DNA from 3 places in the Tumidithrix helvetica PCC 7403 genome. Region 1 is predicted to be linked to each of the others. Evidence: riboswitches for the same ligand, from Rfam matches in the RefSeq annotation. Region 1 holds a riboswitch; each other region holds the start of a gene.
What was found. Region 1 has a riboswitch for cobalamin ahead of ACP2WE_RS06745 (hypothetical protein). Riboswitches for the same ligand answer to the same signal wherever they lie in the genome.

Region 1 (5,031 bases):
GCATCGTCGATATGGAGAAAGCTTTTTATCGTGTTGAGAATCTGCGTCAAGCCATGACCAATATTGTGCTAACCCAGATTCGGTCTGAGTTAGGTAGCTTGGAGCTCGATCAAACCTTTACTGCGCGTTCTCAAATCAATGAGATTCTCTTACGGGATCTTGATGATGCCACCGATCCTTGGGGTGTAAAAGTTACAAGGGTAGAATTGCGTGACATTTTACCCGCTAAGGCAGTACAGGAGTCTATGGAACTTCAAATGACCGCCGAACGTAAAAAAAGAGCGACAATTCTCACATCGGAAGGAGAACGCGAGTCAGCCATCAATAAAGCCAAAGGTTTAGCCGATGCTCAGGTTTTAGCGGCAGAAGCACAGCAAAAGGCAGCAATTCTAGAAGCGGAGGGTCAAAAGCAAGCTCGCGTACTTAGAGCTGAGGCGCAACGGCAAGAGCAGGTGCTGCGATCGCAGGGTACAGCCCAAGCCCTCCAAGTTTTGGTTCAAGCGACCAAGGGAAATCCCCAAGCGCAGTCTGCTTTACAATTCCTGCTTGCCCAAAACTACATCGACATGGGAGCGACAATCGGTGCCAGTAACAGCAGCAAAGTCATGTTTATGGATCCGCGCACGATTCCCGCTACTTTAGAAGGGATGAAGTCGATTATTAGTGAGCCCAGTGACGCAATGCCCGTCGATGGTTTACCCAGTGACTGGGGCAAATAGCTAAGTGCAAATATGGCAAGAAAATACTTAGCTATCAGCATTCAGGTTGCAACTGACAACTGATAGCTAAAAGTATTTAGCTAAATGCTATTTACTCTTCTTCATCCCATGCTTCTACTTCTAATAGGCTGCTGATGGCATCTTGGGTACTAAAACCAAATTCTGACAGTTCCTGTTTCCAGTGCTGCCATTCGTCCCCAAAAATCAAGGAAATTTGCCATAGGCAATCGCTTGGCTTGACCAACTTAGATTTAACCAGCGATCGCACTTGGTTTTGAAACTTCACCATAGGGTGAGCTACTTGTGTATTCATAAACTCCGTAAAGGTTGCATTCGTTCTATAAGACAGGTGCGATTTTTGAAACTTTAAGATCGTCAACCTGAATATTGTGGCAATTCAATCTCTTGGCAGCTTAGGATCTGGGCAATTCGATCAACTCAAAGAGTCTCAAACTTGCCCGATCTCGACTTTGCCTATTTAAACTTAGCTTAAAAATTGGTAAAGGACTAAACGCCAACATTCTGCGTTGCCAGCTTTGCATATTACACCTGAAATCCATATTTTGCAAATTCTATATCTGGATTTTTTGATTTTTAGCCAAGATCGCTGAAATTTTGGTTGTTACGCTGACCGAATCTCTCGTATGTTAAAGTTGAGAAACTGTCGGTTCTAGTGGGAAACAGCCACTAGAGGTAACGGGGAAAACCTGGTGTGAGTCCAGTACTGTCCCGCAACTGTAAATTTAGTAGCCAGCAAACATTTAGCAGCACACAGTGAGTTGGTAATTTCACGAAAAACTGCGAACTAATCACTGGTAACTTTTGAGTCAGAATGCCCGCCGATCGCGCCATCGACCCATCAAAACAATGATTCATCTGCGAGGTATAGATGATGTTTATAAATTTAAAAAGCTCGTTGTCCCAATCTATAGGTGCGGGGCGGTTCATTGCGCTTTAACGATAGTGACTGGCAAGGAAATTTTGGCTATTGGCAAAGTGGATTTATTCACGCCAACCTAATGATGATTGGATACCATGCTTGGAAAGGCTTTCTGCAATCGGGTCGAGGAATTGTAGATTGTACTGTCGATGCCAAAATCATTCATTCTTCCACAGCAATTACCGATTTAGTTCCATTTCAAATTCAATTTATTTCACAAACGCAGATACCCGACCATCCTCCCATTGGCAGTCTAGAGCCAGATGTAATCGAAATGCTTCTGCAAGTGGTGCAGACTTACAATCCGCACCGAGAAGCAATTATGTTATTGGCGGCTGGTCGCCAGGCTGAGTTTACTCTCTTGCAAAATATGGCGATCGCTCCGTCTGAATGCTACGACCAAGTTTGCAATCGTTGGGAAGAGTTTGAGTTCAGTCCATCTCAACGAGTTTGAAAGGATCGATCTCAGATTTAGACCAATATCCCTATCACAAATTAGATAAATCACAAATTATATGAATCACAAATTATATGAATAAAGTAACTCGCTATCAAAATGCCGCACTCCAATACTATATGGAGATCACGGGTTCTCAGTACCTCCACTATGGCTATTGGGAACCAATCCCCACCTCATTCGACGATCTGACAATTTTAGGGCTCCGCAAAGCCCAAGAATCCTACGCTTATCATTTACTTGCTTTTATTCCTGAAGGAGTTCACACCATCCTTGATGTCGGCTGTGGCATCGGTGGGAATGCCGCTTATTTACTTAAGCAAGGCTTTAAAGTCGAAGGCTTAGCTCCAGATCCATCCCAACAGGAAGGTTTTCTCACTCGCACGGGCGGTGAAGCGCCCTTTCATATGTCAACATTCGAGAAATTTGTAGAAACTTCTCACGCCAAAAATCCCTCACCTGCTTACGATCTGTTGCTATTTAGCGAAAGCAGTCAATATATGTCAGCAAAAGATATTGCAGAGGGTGCAGCCCACTTAGCCGTAAAGGGTGGCTATGTCTTGCTCGCTGATATGTTACGCACCAACGCAGAGTACCGTGAAGGGATGTTCTCAAACTGCCATGTTGTAGCCGACTTAAAGGCTGCAATGGAACGAGCGGGGTTCAAACTGGTTAAGTCTGAGGATATTTCGGCTCATATTGCGCCAACCATCGATATTTGCGTGCATAACTTCCAGATTTTTGGTCTGTCAACGATCCACTATTTGTCAAATCTCGTCCAGATTGCCGTTCCTCCGATATACGCGTTGATCGATCGTCTATTTGGCGATCGCTTCAAGAAGCTCGTCGCTGAGGGTGAAGCCGCTTCATCGTTATTCAAGCAACATCTTTGCTACGAAATTCAACTTTGGCAATTAGCCGATCCCGCCTCGGTAAAAGTCTAATACCATTTTTTGAAAAGACCGCGCTCTGCGCGGAACCCAAAACCCGATCTGTGGCAAATTCAAGGGAAATTGGTATAAGTCGGAGACAAGGGAATGCTAGGTCAGGGAAATTCTGAAGTTCAAATCGCAGACACCGATGCGTTTATCTATCAACCGCCAGCCCGTGCGATCGCGGCAAAACGGATTTTGGTAAAACCCAACCTCGGCTATCCTGTCAAGCCGCCCGTAACCGTGAGCATGCAGGTCTTAGATGCAGTTCTAAAAGGGTTAAGGTTAGCCAGCCCCAAGGCTGAGATTCTAATCGTAGAGGGCGTATGTTCGCCCGTCAGCCTCTCTGAGATTGCCCGTCGCCATGGTTTAGATGAACTTCTCGACGATGGAATGCAGTTGCTCGATGCGGACACCTTACCCCTTGTTGAATATGTGAATCGATCGCCCCAACCCGTTCGATTTAAAAGCATGTTTGCCCCTGCTCTATTACAAGAAGTTGACTGCCGTATTACTATCGGTGCGCTCAAACGCACGCATCTCAAGGGCGAATCGCTGGTTTCCGCTTCTTTAAAAAATCTGTATGGGCTATTCCCCCGATCGCATTACAAAGCCAGAAGTGCAAATTCGCGAGGGCAATTGCATCGTCCTTCGGTTCCGTTAATTTTGCAGGATGTTTACTTTAGCCTCGGCTATTTGTTTGATGGCGCTGTTGTAGATGGCGATCGCAAATATTTCAGTCCTGATTGGAAACCTGACAAAGGCAGGGCGATCGCTTTGGGCAAAGTGTTTTGGGGTGAAGATCCAATTTCTGTAGACCGAGAAGCCTGTGCGGTTGGCGAGGAACCCATGCCTAGCTATTTGGATGCGATCGCGCAATTGCGAAATTTAGCGGACGAAATTTAGATGAAATTTAGCGGAATCGCTCAGGCATTGCCCTTGGCGTCTTTATCTGAGTTTTTATCGAATCGACGGATCACGTAAGCGATCGCAAAGCTGCCATTCTCATGCTTTTCTAGGGCATCCGCCAGATCGAAAGTTCGTTGTGCTAATTCTATGCCTAATTTTTCAATCACAGCCTGTCGTTCCTGTTCGAGTTGCACCTTCTCGCGCATTTGTGCTTGCCATGGGCTCGAAAAAAGCTGTGGAATTTTTGTCGTTAACTCTAACTTTTCTAAAACTTCCCATTCGCCTTTGTCACACCAAATTCCGCTACAAACTGGACAACGCTCTAGATAAAAAGGTTGTTTAAGACTTATTTTCGTCCTTGCCAAGTAACTCCCACATTCTGGACATAAACCCGCTTTTGCATCCGTTGCAGCAGGGGCAAAATTCAGCGATTCATCGAGAAATGCTGGTTCTGTCACGGGCAACTCCACAGATTCTTGGAGAGCGATCAGTTGTTGTGCCTGCCATTGTTCGTACTCGACACAGGGGATCCAATTGCCTTCACAGGTCGAACAATGACAAACGGATAGACCCTGACTGAGCTGACTTGCCACCAGTTGAACCTGTTTATCTTTAGGGCATCGCATCAAAGTTCTCCGTTTTCCCAAAAGTTTGACAAATTGACATGCTCCAAAACTGCGGATTCAAAATCAAGAATCTTTGCATGACATCATACAGGCGAAACCCAAAAATGAACTTTCTGAAGCCTCAAAAAATTAATTTCCGAGTACTCTATGTCTTAGCAAAAGGTTTTGTCAAAACCTAGATCGAGCGAATTTTCAACTTCTAGCCCAGCTAAATGATTTCGATCCAAATTAATGCGATCCAATAATTTCAGAAAGCTTGACCGAGCCCTGCCGTCTGATTTGCCAACCTGTGTCAGTCCACTCTGCCACTGTGGAGGGGGAGCCACTTCCTGTCACGATTTCAAGATTTTCTTCCTTACCTAGCCCATTCTCTAAGCGATCGCCTAAAACCAGTACTTCAGGAAAATAGTTAGAAATCTCTAACATCTTTCGCATCGGTGGTTGTCCG
Region 2 (5,031 bases), on a different contig from region 1:
TTGGCTGCGCAACAGGGCAAGGTTTTCATGGCGGTTCCAAATCCCTAAGTCAACCAATAGCTGAAACGCTGATATTTCAGATTTCGTGCGCTTGACTGAAACCAAAATTTCTTGGGCAGCGGATTTATCTGAGGCTTCTTCACCGTAGAGGGCATATCGCTCTAGACTCTCTAAGCGATGCCGTTCCTGTTTTGTCCATTCTGGTTCCGTTGGCGCATCTTCGGGAAGATCGATCTGCTTGCCTGCGATCTTGTTTTGCATCTTGCAGATAAAGGCTTCGGCTTCGCGCTGGCGTTGCTGAGCTGCTTCGGCTTGGTGTTTTAACTCGGCAACTTGGGTGGCGGGTCGAGGCTCATAGCGATCGCCTTTTTGCTTAAAGTAAAGCTTGTCATTGCTCAAGAGCCAATAGGAAGCATAGGAGGTGGCGGCAGATATTTTTGAAAACAGGAGGTTGGCTAGATCGTCAGGGGTGACAGACTTGTTGTCATCGATCAAGATCTCCCAAGCTACTTCAAGACTAGAGGGATCTAAATATTGCTGAACCTGTTGAAAGAAAACTGGGATCTGTCGTGCCGTAAACATCTGCGGATCGGAGTCAGCCGTGCTTTTGATCACAAAGTCAATTTCGCGAGGATGCACTGTGTGGGTCGTGCCATTCTCGTCAATCACCTGTAGGTGCTTTTTGCCCTCAGGTCGATCTACAACTGCCAAGCGGCGATCGCCATGCAAACGAAATTCAACCAATGTGCCCTTTTCCAAAATCGCCCCTTGCCCTTTAGAAAGCTTTAAAAACGCTCTTTCTGAAACCTTACCCTTGCATTTTACTGGATAAATGCCAAGCCAAAGTTTTGTGTATGAAAGACATACTGAATTTTGCTGAAATTGAAAATTGCCTCTGTGCTAAATGTTAAGCCTCTAATTAAGTTTTCTGTATTTTTTCGCTAGAAATTGCCTTGATTTAAAGCGTTTGAGCCAAATTTGGTTGCAAAAATTAAGCTGAATGGATGAGAAAAAGTTTTCTGGGAATGGTTTACGATGGGTGTGTCGGTAATCCTAGCAAAAAGGACATCCAAAAAAAATTCTATGATCAAGCAAGCGATTACTAAGATTTCTACGGTTGGATTTATTTCACTGGTTAGTTATCTGCCCTTGTGTACCCCATCGCAAGCTGCCCCTCAATTTGCAGAGAAGATCGCGCAAACTGCCACACCCATTGAAACGAAACCCGAACAGAATCCCAATGCTGCGATCAAGCTGGTCGAGCAGGCAAATGTCCTAAGAGAGCAAAACAAACTGACTGAGGCAGTCGCACTTTACCGACAAGCAATTTCACTAAATCCTGGTTTTGTTCCTGCCCATTACGGTTTGGGCGTAACGCTGCGGCAACAAGGGGACATTGAAGGGGCGATCGCTTCCCATCGACGGGCGATCGAACTCGACAAAAACTATACACCTGCCTACTACGGTTTGGGCATTGCCCTATATAAACGAGGCGATATGGTGGGGGCGATTAATGCCTACAACGCATTCATTCGTCTCAGCAAACCAGATGCGAGTTTAGCCTCGACCTACTACAATCTCGGTCTGGCTGAAGAACAACGCAATAATCTTGATGGTGCTGTCGCTGCTTTCCAGAAAGCTGTAGGCTTAGACCCACAGTACGCACTCGCCCACAATGGTTTGGGCTCTGTTTTGCGCCGTCAAGGCGATCGCAAGGGGGCAATTACTGCATTTCGACAGGCGATTACGCTTGCACCCCAGTATGCAACGGCTCACTTTTCCCTAGGTATCGCCCTGTATGAAGACAAAGACTATGATGGCGCTATAGAGGCATATAAACGCGCGATCGCAATTAACAATCGCTTCCCCAATGTTTTTTATAACATTGGGATTGCCTACGATGCCAAAGGCGACACCGATCAAGCCATTCTTTCCTACAGGCGATCGATCGAGCAAGACAACAAAAATGCGGATGTGTATGCGGCGTTAGGCACTGCCTTGCTTAAAAAAGAAAAAGCACCTGAGGCAGTTGAGGTGTTTCGGCGCAGTATTGAGTTAAACCCTAAAGTTGCAGCCAACTATAACGGGTTGGGTTTAGCATTGCGCCGTCAAGGCGATCTAAGTGGGGCAATCGCTGCCTACGAGCAAGCCATCAATCTCAGCCCTAGATATGCGGCTGCCTACAACAATCTCGGTCGTGCCTTATCCGATCAAAATAAACCTGTGGATGCGATCGCCGCGTTTCGGAAAGCGATCGATGCCGAGCCTAGAAATAACGTTGCCTACAGTAATTTAGGTAATTTACTCCGCACCCAAGGAGATAGTGCTGGTGCTGTTGAGGCTTTTACCCGTGCGATCGTCTATGGCAAAGAAGAGTTATGGGTTGACTACGCGAGTCTTGGTTTAGCCCTTGCCGATCAAGGCAAAATGCGAGAATCTTTAGACGCTTACAACAAAGCGATTTCTCTGAACCCCAGTTACGCTAGGGCACATTTTGGTTTAGGGGCTTTATACACAATGCAAGGCGATATTAGTAGCGCCATTCGCTCTTATCAAGAGGCACTGAGGCTCTACGAGGCTGACAATAATACAGAGTGGGTAAAGCGTACCCGCCAAGCATTACAGGCTTTGCAGGGCATCACCTAAAGCAATAGATTCATCTCAAACTAAGAAAGACAGTTGTAGAGACAATTCATGAATTGTTACTACAACTGTCCTTCCAGACTCTCCGCCATTTTCAATGGTTGCTGGAGATCTAACCGCCTAAAAAGCAGTTAGATGAATTGATTAGATTTTGGAAATTGGAAATAGAACGGCAATAACTTGGGAAGCGAAGAAAGCTAGACCAATACCAGAAATCACTAGACCGGCAGAACGCAACTGTATGGGGGATTGCTGTTCGGCTTTTTGCTTGAGGATGGTTGCCTTACCAATCCAAAATGCAAGGAGTGACACCACCAGTTGCACAATTGTAAATCCAATCAGATAAGCAATTAGAGGAGTAGTTTCTGCGCCAAAAATGGATTCGCCATACGCATAACCATGAAATATGCCAGCAAGCGCTGAAAGCCCTGCAACGACAAAAGTATTAAATCTATCCTTCTCAATCAACAAAATACCGAATAGCAAGATCGATCCAGAAACAAATAGCTCAACTCCTGGAAGATTTATGCCTGCTAGATGTGCCCCAGTACCAAGCATCGCAGATAATACAAACGAAATCGGAATCATCAGTCCCTGTCGCTTAATAGCAGCAAGCAAGCCAACTGCCACAAGAAATGCAAAATGGTCGGGTCCAATCAAGGGGTGCGCTATACCAGATACAAAACCTTCAAAGAAGTTAGATGCCATTTTTCCATCCATGGCATGGTGAGCAAAAGCTGGTGTGGCTGACAACAACAAAACACCAAACAATGCAGCTAAACAGACTGCCTTATAGACAACCTTATTAAAAGGAAGAAACCGAGAATTTTTAAATTTATTCATTTTCTGTGCCTCGCAGATATTAGGAATGAGCAAGATCGTCGGCGGGCATCCTGACTCAGAGATTTTTGCGATCTCATTACAGTTGCGGGACAGTGTTGGACTTACACCAAGCTTTCCCCGTTAACTCTGACGGTCAAATTCCGACAGAACCGATTTTATAGCCTAATAAAGATATCACGCTTGAAAGTGCCCAATCCTGCCTACGCAATTCTTATTATGGCAACTGTGACAGCTTAATACTTTTCCCCAAAAACAAGGCTCGGAAGTAGTTTGCAAGCTAGTGTTCGGCTAGCTCGTAGGCAGCAACAATTTTTTGCACGAGTGGATGGCGCACAACATCAGACTTAGTAAAGTGACTAAAGGCAATACCCTCAACCCCTTCTAAGATCTTTTGCGCCATTTTGAGCCCAGATTTTTGATGATGGGGCAAGTCAATTTGGGTGACATCTCCTGTCACCACCATGCGAGAGTTAAATCCCAGACGCGTCAGCACCATCTTCATCTGGGAGATCGTGGTGTTTTGTGCTTCATCCACGATGATGAAGGCATTGTTTAACGTGCGACCTCGCATATAGGCGAGTGGAGCAACCTCAATCACACCACGCTCGATCAAGCTGGGGATTTTTTCTGGATCCATCAACTCGTACAAAGCGTCATAGAGAGGGCGCAAATAAGGATCTACTTTTTGTTGCAGATCGCCAGGTAAAAAGCCTAGCTTTTCGCCTGCCTCCACGGCAGGACGGGTTAAAATCAGACGCTCAAACTCCTGATTTTGCAATGCCTTGACGGCTGCCACCGCTGCCAGAAAGGTTTTGCCAGTCCCCGCAGGACCAATCCCAAAGATCAGATCGTGGTTTTCCATGTCCTGCACGTATTGCTGCTGCTTGAGCGTGCGTGGCTGAATCTGTCCACCTCGATGGTTCCTTGTAATCGCTGGTCGATCGCTCCATGATTCCGCCCGTTGTTCTTCCACAGCTTGTTTGGCTGCCAAAATATCGACCGAAGCGATCGCTCGATCTTGCGACCAGAGTTGCTTGAGGGCGCGAACAATTTGCAAACAGAGGGAAATCTGCGGTTCAGTACCCTCGATCAGTAAATCTTGTCCGCGCAGAACCAATTTTGTGCCTGTCTCAAGGGCAATTAATTTAAGGTTTTCTCCCCTAGTCCCTGCCAAACGTATGGCACTACTGGGACTAGGTAGACTGAAAGTTTGGGATTCACCCATGGGTTATAAATTACTTGCTGGTAACGAGGTTTTCTAACCCGCTAATAACGCGAGCAGAAAGAATTTTGTCTCCTAACTTTAGTTTACGCAAAACTTCTTCGCCTGTGGTGACATATCCAAAAGCCGTGTAGTTGCCGTCGATCAAATTTAAACCTGCAGGGGTCAGATCGGACTCAAACAAATACAGGAAAAACTGCGAGGAACCGCCATTAGGATCGGTACCAGGGTGAGCCATTGCCACGGTGCCATAGGCAGAAAACGGCAGTACGGGTAACGTGCCAACCATGCCGAGTTCATCAAAGGTATGTTCGTAGACTGGA
Region 3 (5,031 bases), on a different contig from region 1:
TGCCAAGATCGTTGCCGCCAGAGAATTAGGCATTCCCGCCGTAATCGTCCAACGTCCTCCCATTCCACCTGTCGAGCAGGTTGATAGTGTAGACGCAGCGATCGCATGGTTGATGGAACGACTCGTCCAATGAATCCCCTGCACACAGGCAAGAGAGCTTCCAGATCCTCCTCTCTTACTCAAGGGATCGGGGGGGATCGTATCGTCTCGGTGTATACACCCAAACCTTTCCATCCTTACGGGAAATCGTGCGGGTCTGACTCGAACCAATAATAATCAGGGTTCGCATATCGGCATCTTCGGGATTGAAATCGCCGAGCGTGCAGACTTGAACCGCTTGTTTCGGTCTGCCAAGATTGCGAGCCAATACCACAGGAGTTTCAGGCGATCGCCGCTGCAATAAAATCTCTTTCGCTTTGCCTAACTGCCAAGTCCGCTGTTTTGAAACGGGATTGTAAAAAGCGATCGCGAAATCTGCCTCAGCCACTGCGGCAATTCTCTGTTCGATTACCGACCAAGGCTTGAGCAGATCGGAGAGGGAAATTGCACAAAAGTCATGCCCAAGGGGTGCGCCCACCTGAGCTGCCGCCGCCTGCATCGCTGAGATGCCGGGTTCGACACGAATATCAATCGGTTCCCATTCTGGCTTGGCTTCCTGTTCCAATACCTCAAACACCGCCGCTGCCATCGCAAAAATCCCTGGGTCGCCAGAGGAAACCACGGCAACGGATTTTCCTGTGGCGGCGAGGTCGAGTGCAAATCTGGCTCGATCTAGTTCTTCGCGGTTATCCGAGTCGTGACGCTGTTGTCCTGTATGTAAGCACCCAGCTAAATCGAGATAGAACTTATAGCCGACCCAATCCGTTGCCGATCGCAGGACGGCTTTTACTTCAGGCGACATCCATTCTGGCTTGCCCGGCCCCGTACCGACAATCGTGAGTTGACCTCGCGATGCCGTTGCACCGCTCGTGGGATGATAGACCAAGCAGTTAGGAGCGGGCGGAACGGCTTCTTCCGTGATGCGAATGAGCAGTTCGCCATCATCGGTAATCGGTAGTTTGCTTTGGTGCAACCAAGGGGCTTCACCCTCCAAGCGCAGGGTTGCACCAGCGAGCAGATCGGCAATAAACTTCTTGGCATCCTCTGGGTTTGCCAGCCTATATCCCTGTGGAGGATTTAGCAATGTCGTGCGAAATCGGATATCTCCCGTTGTCGTAATTGCAGGTTCAATGCCCAGCGCATCGGCAATTTGACGCGCTAGATCGTTCACGCCATGCAAACCGCCCAGCAAAGGCACGACGGCACTGCCATCTTCGGCAACGGCTAAGACGGGTGGCTCAGAACGTTTATCGGTCAAGAGTGGCGCGAGGGTGCGAATCAGAATGCCTGCGGCACAGATACCCACAATCGATGTTCCTTTAGCAAACAGTTCCTGTAACGTTTCGCCGAAATCGCTGAAACTGATATCCACACCCTCTGTTCGCCCTGCTAAGCCATAGAGAATGGAATTGGGTAAAGCAGTCATGAATTGCCTTGCTGTGGGAACGCTATTTTGTCCAAGCACCACTACTGCAAGCGTTGGAAAGAAAGGCTCTAAAGGCTTCATGACACTGACTTTTGTTGACTGGGGATCACAACTAGCGACCAATAGGGAACTTCTGCGGGATCGACTTCTGCGATCGCCACAATTCTCTGATTTGGCATCGTCGCCCGTTCGATATACAGTGCCCTTGAGAATAATCCCAACTCTACTAGAACATCTCGAACTTTGCTGAAGTGCCGACCGATTTTGATGATGACTGCTGTATCTGCAACCGCGAGGCGATCGCGTAAAATTTCGGCTGAGAGCGTCGCAGGCATAATACTCAATACATCATCGCGATAGGTTAAAGGAACTCCTAATGCCGACGCACTCGCCATCGTGGAAGAGATGCCTGGTACGACTTCGGTTTTAAACTGCCCTGACAGGCGATTAAACAGATACATAAAGGAGCCATATAGAAATGGTTCTCCTTCACAGAGAACAGCAACATCTTGACCGTTACTGAGATAACCTGCCAATTTTTCGGCAGCTAGATCGTAGTAGGGTTGAGAAGAGCGAACTGGACTAAAGGGCAGGGGCAAGGGAACTTCAATTTGATCGGCACGCAGATAGTCGGCGACGATCGCTCTCGCTAACACCTTGCCATTTTCCATAGTGGGATAGGCAATCACTGGCACCGATTGTAAAATTCGATAGGCTTTGAGTGTAATCAGCTCTGGATCGCCCGGTCCAATCCCCAAGCCATAGAGGCGACCTGTTTGAGGGGCGCGATCGCGCTCTCCATCGGCAGCATTTATCTCAGGATTTATCTCGGAGTCGATCATTATGAATTCTCACTGGTTAATGCATTTACAATTTCCTTGCCAACTTCCTTGAAATCGTCACGATCGCTCAATCCCAAATCGAAGATTTCCTGCAACTGGGGAATAGAATAACCATCGACAAACTGTCTGAAGGATTGACTAAACGGCGTTTGGGGTGACAGATTTACATCCATGGGCGATCGCTGCTGTTGATACACCTGCAACATCCGTTCCACAACCACAGGAATTTCCTCGACGGGCACTGCTCGCAATAGCGGTCGTCCAAAGGATGAATTCAGCGCTCGATCTCTTGCTCCCACATAAATGTCATAGGCTTCGAGCGATCGCTCCTCCTTCACAATCTCAGTTCCCACTAGGGCAATGTCACTGTGACGATACTGAGCGCAGGACTTAGTACAGCCACTAAAATGAATCTCGATCGGTCGATCTAGGCTCACTCGTTGCTCTAAAGTTTTCACGAGTTCTAGAGCATGGTCTTGGGTATGGGTCGCGGCTGACGCACAGCCCCCTCGTCCCGTACAGGCAACCATTCCACTATCTAGGTGCGTAGCTGACCAGTGCAGTCCCAAGTCAGCAATCTCTGTTTGCAGAGCCAGTAAGCGATCGCTGGGAATATTCGCGATCAGAATATTTTGCCAAGGTGTTAGCCGCAATTCCCCACCACCGTAGGTTTGCGCTAGCGCTGCTAAGCTGCGTAACTGGGAAGATGTGATGCGCCCAAGGGGCAAGGCAATTCCCAAATAAAACAGGTTTGGCTGAGACTGAGCGTGACTGCCAAGACGATCGAAGGATTCGTCAAAGGATTCGTCAGCGATCGCTTCTGGGGAAGCTTCACTCCTTGTTAAAGGAAAAGATAGAAGCTGTTGCACCCGTTCCAAATAATGCTCTACGCCCCAATCGGATAAAAGATGGCGCAGACGGGGCTTACGATTGCTGGGATAGGCTTCACGCTTCAGATCGATATAGTCCAGATACACTTGAGCGAGGGCGGCTAACAGGGATACCGTTTGCTCTGGCGCGATCGCGATGTTTGTCATACTCCTGCGATCGACTTCTACATTCAAATGTAGCCGAAACAAGATCTCTGAAGCATTGCCTGATTTCCGATTCGGGATTCGATCGGGGTTTTGCTCAGCGACGAAGGTAATATCATTGCGGAGATTTCGGACTGAAACAGATTCCCCACCATCAAAGCAAACACTAAACTTAGGGGAGAGGTTAGCTAATTCGAGGTGAGTTTGCAAATAGTCATCCCAAGCCTTTACCAAGGGACGAGTATCGAGCCGACTATGGGGATCGATCCCTGCCGTGGGACTTACCATCATATTGCGAATGGGGTCGATGCCGATCTCGCGAGGCGCTAAGCCCAAGTTTTGTAAGTGGTGAAAGCTTTCTGGGGCGATCGCTGTTTGAACTCCTCGAATTTGAAGATTGGCGCGATTGGTCACTTGGACACAACCATCTCCATAGCGATCGGTCAGGTCGGCGATCGCTTTACATTGCGGCTGGTTAAGAATTCCTCCCACAATCCGCATGCGCGTCAAAACGCCATCTTTGGCAACGGAACCATAAAATAATCCTGGGCAGATTGGTAATTTCGCGTTTACATCAATCTGCAATTCGGGTATTTGTTTAGAATGTGACAACGAACTATCTCCTCCCTGTGCGACGCAGGGAAATAAGATTCAAACATTAAGCGTCAAACACTTAGGGGAGCGGCATTCTGGCTTTTACAGTTGCGGCACAGCGTCGGAATCACACCAAACTTTCCCGTCCCCCAGTCTTTGAAACCTATCACAAGCTGACTACCAAAAGCCTGCGATCGGCACTTTTCTTAACGAAATCTTGGGTGATGTTATAATTTTTTCAGCCTTCATAGGGAGAAAACCAGAAATTCATCGGGTAGTTAGATGAACTTAATTTTTTGAGCGGCATACAAGCACATTCGCAAAAGCACCAAGCCTTCTTTAAAGTGGGCAATATTAGATTGTCCGTAGGTACGAGGCTGATACCTCACAGGCACTTCCACAATATGTAGTCCTAGCTTTGCCGCCCCAAACAGCAAATCAAAGTCCCCAAACGGATCGAAGTCCCCAAAATAGCTGCGATTGGCAACGATGCGTTCGTAGTCAGAGCGCCATAACACCTTTGTGCCACAGAGGGTATCTTTGAGCGATTGTCCCAGCAAATATGAGAAGGCGATCGCAAAAAACTTGTTTGCTAGGGTATTTAACCAAGGCATCGCTTTGCCCGATCGCGGATAAACAAGACGAGAACCATTAATAAATTCGCCTCTACCCAAAGCAATTACCTGAACAAATTGCGACAAGTCCTCTGGTTGTACGGTTAAATCGGCATCAAGAATCATCAGGATGTCGCCCGTTGCTTCGGCAAATCCCAATCTCACAGCATCGGCTTTCCCCTTGCCTTTTTGCTGCATACTTTTAAAAGTGAATTGTGCAGCGCCACGCTCTTCTTGCCTATTTTGAGCCTCTGCAACAACCCGTTGAATCTCTTCCCAAGTATTATCTTGCGAATGTCCTTCCACGAAAATAATTTCTGTGTGTTTCCCTAAAGCTGGCATGCGCTCTACAGCCGCTTGAATATTTCCTGCCTCATTCCGCGCTGGAATCACTACACTTACTGAATAATTAGCGATCGCTT

Region 2: linked by a shared signal. The riboswitch ahead of ACP2WE_RS19840 (HupE/UreJ family protein) and the one ahead of ACP2WE_RS06745 (hypothetical protein) in region 1 are both predicted to bind cobalamin.
Region 3: linked by a shared signal. The riboswitch ahead of cobG (precorrin-3B synthase) and the one ahead of ACP2WE_RS06745 (hypothetical protein) in region 1 are both predicted to bind cobalamin.

What each region holds. Positions count from the first base shown of each region.
Region 1 is NZ_CBDDRA010000005.1:176,696-181,726, reverse strand. It holds gene ACP2WE_RS06755 (SPFH domain-containing protein) at 1-719, shown strand, start outside; gene ACP2WE_RS06750 (DUF4327 family protein) at 811-1,032, opposite strand; cobalamin riboswitch at 1,368-1,577, shown strand; gene ACP2WE_RS06745 (hypothetical protein) at 1,652-2,113, shown strand; gene ACP2WE_RS06740 (methyltransferase domain-containing protein) at 2,191-3,060, shown strand; gene ACP2WE_RS06735 (DUF362 domain-containing protein) at 3,154-3,954, shown strand; gene ACP2WE_RS06730 (TFIIB-type zinc ribbon-containing protein) at 3,975-4,583, opposite strand; gene ACP2WE_RS06725 (L-threonylcarbamoyladenylate synthase) at 4,812-5,031, opposite strand, start outside.
Region 2 is NZ_CBDDRA010000025.1:4,816-9,846, forward strand. It holds gene ACP2WE_RS19830 (ribonuclease catalytic domain-containing protein) at 1-759, opposite strand, end outside; gene ACP2WE_RS19835 (tetratricopeptide repeat protein) at 1,084-2,646, shown strand; gene ACP2WE_RS19840 (HupE/UreJ family protein) at 2,788-3,486, opposite strand; cobalamin riboswitch at 3,510-3,655, opposite strand; gene ACP2WE_RS19845 (PhoH family protein) at 3,764-4,711, opposite strand; gene ACP2WE_RS19850 (peptidylprolyl isomerase) at 4,722-5,031, opposite strand, start outside.
Region 3 is NZ_CBDDRA010000004.1:29,951-34,981, forward strand. It holds gene ACP2WE_RS05025 (cobalt-precorrin-6A reductase) at 1-133, shown strand, start outside; gene cobJ (precorrin-3B C(17)-methyltransferase) at 176-1,606, opposite strand; gene ACP2WE_RS05035 (precorrin-2 C(20)-methyltransferase) at 1,603-2,367, opposite strand; gene cobG (precorrin-3B synthase) at 2,367-4,013, opposite strand; adenosylcobalamin-variant (AdoCbl-variant) riboswitch at 4,076-4,147, opposite strand; gene ACP2WE_RS05045 (glycosyltransferase) at 4,274-5,031, opposite strand, start outside.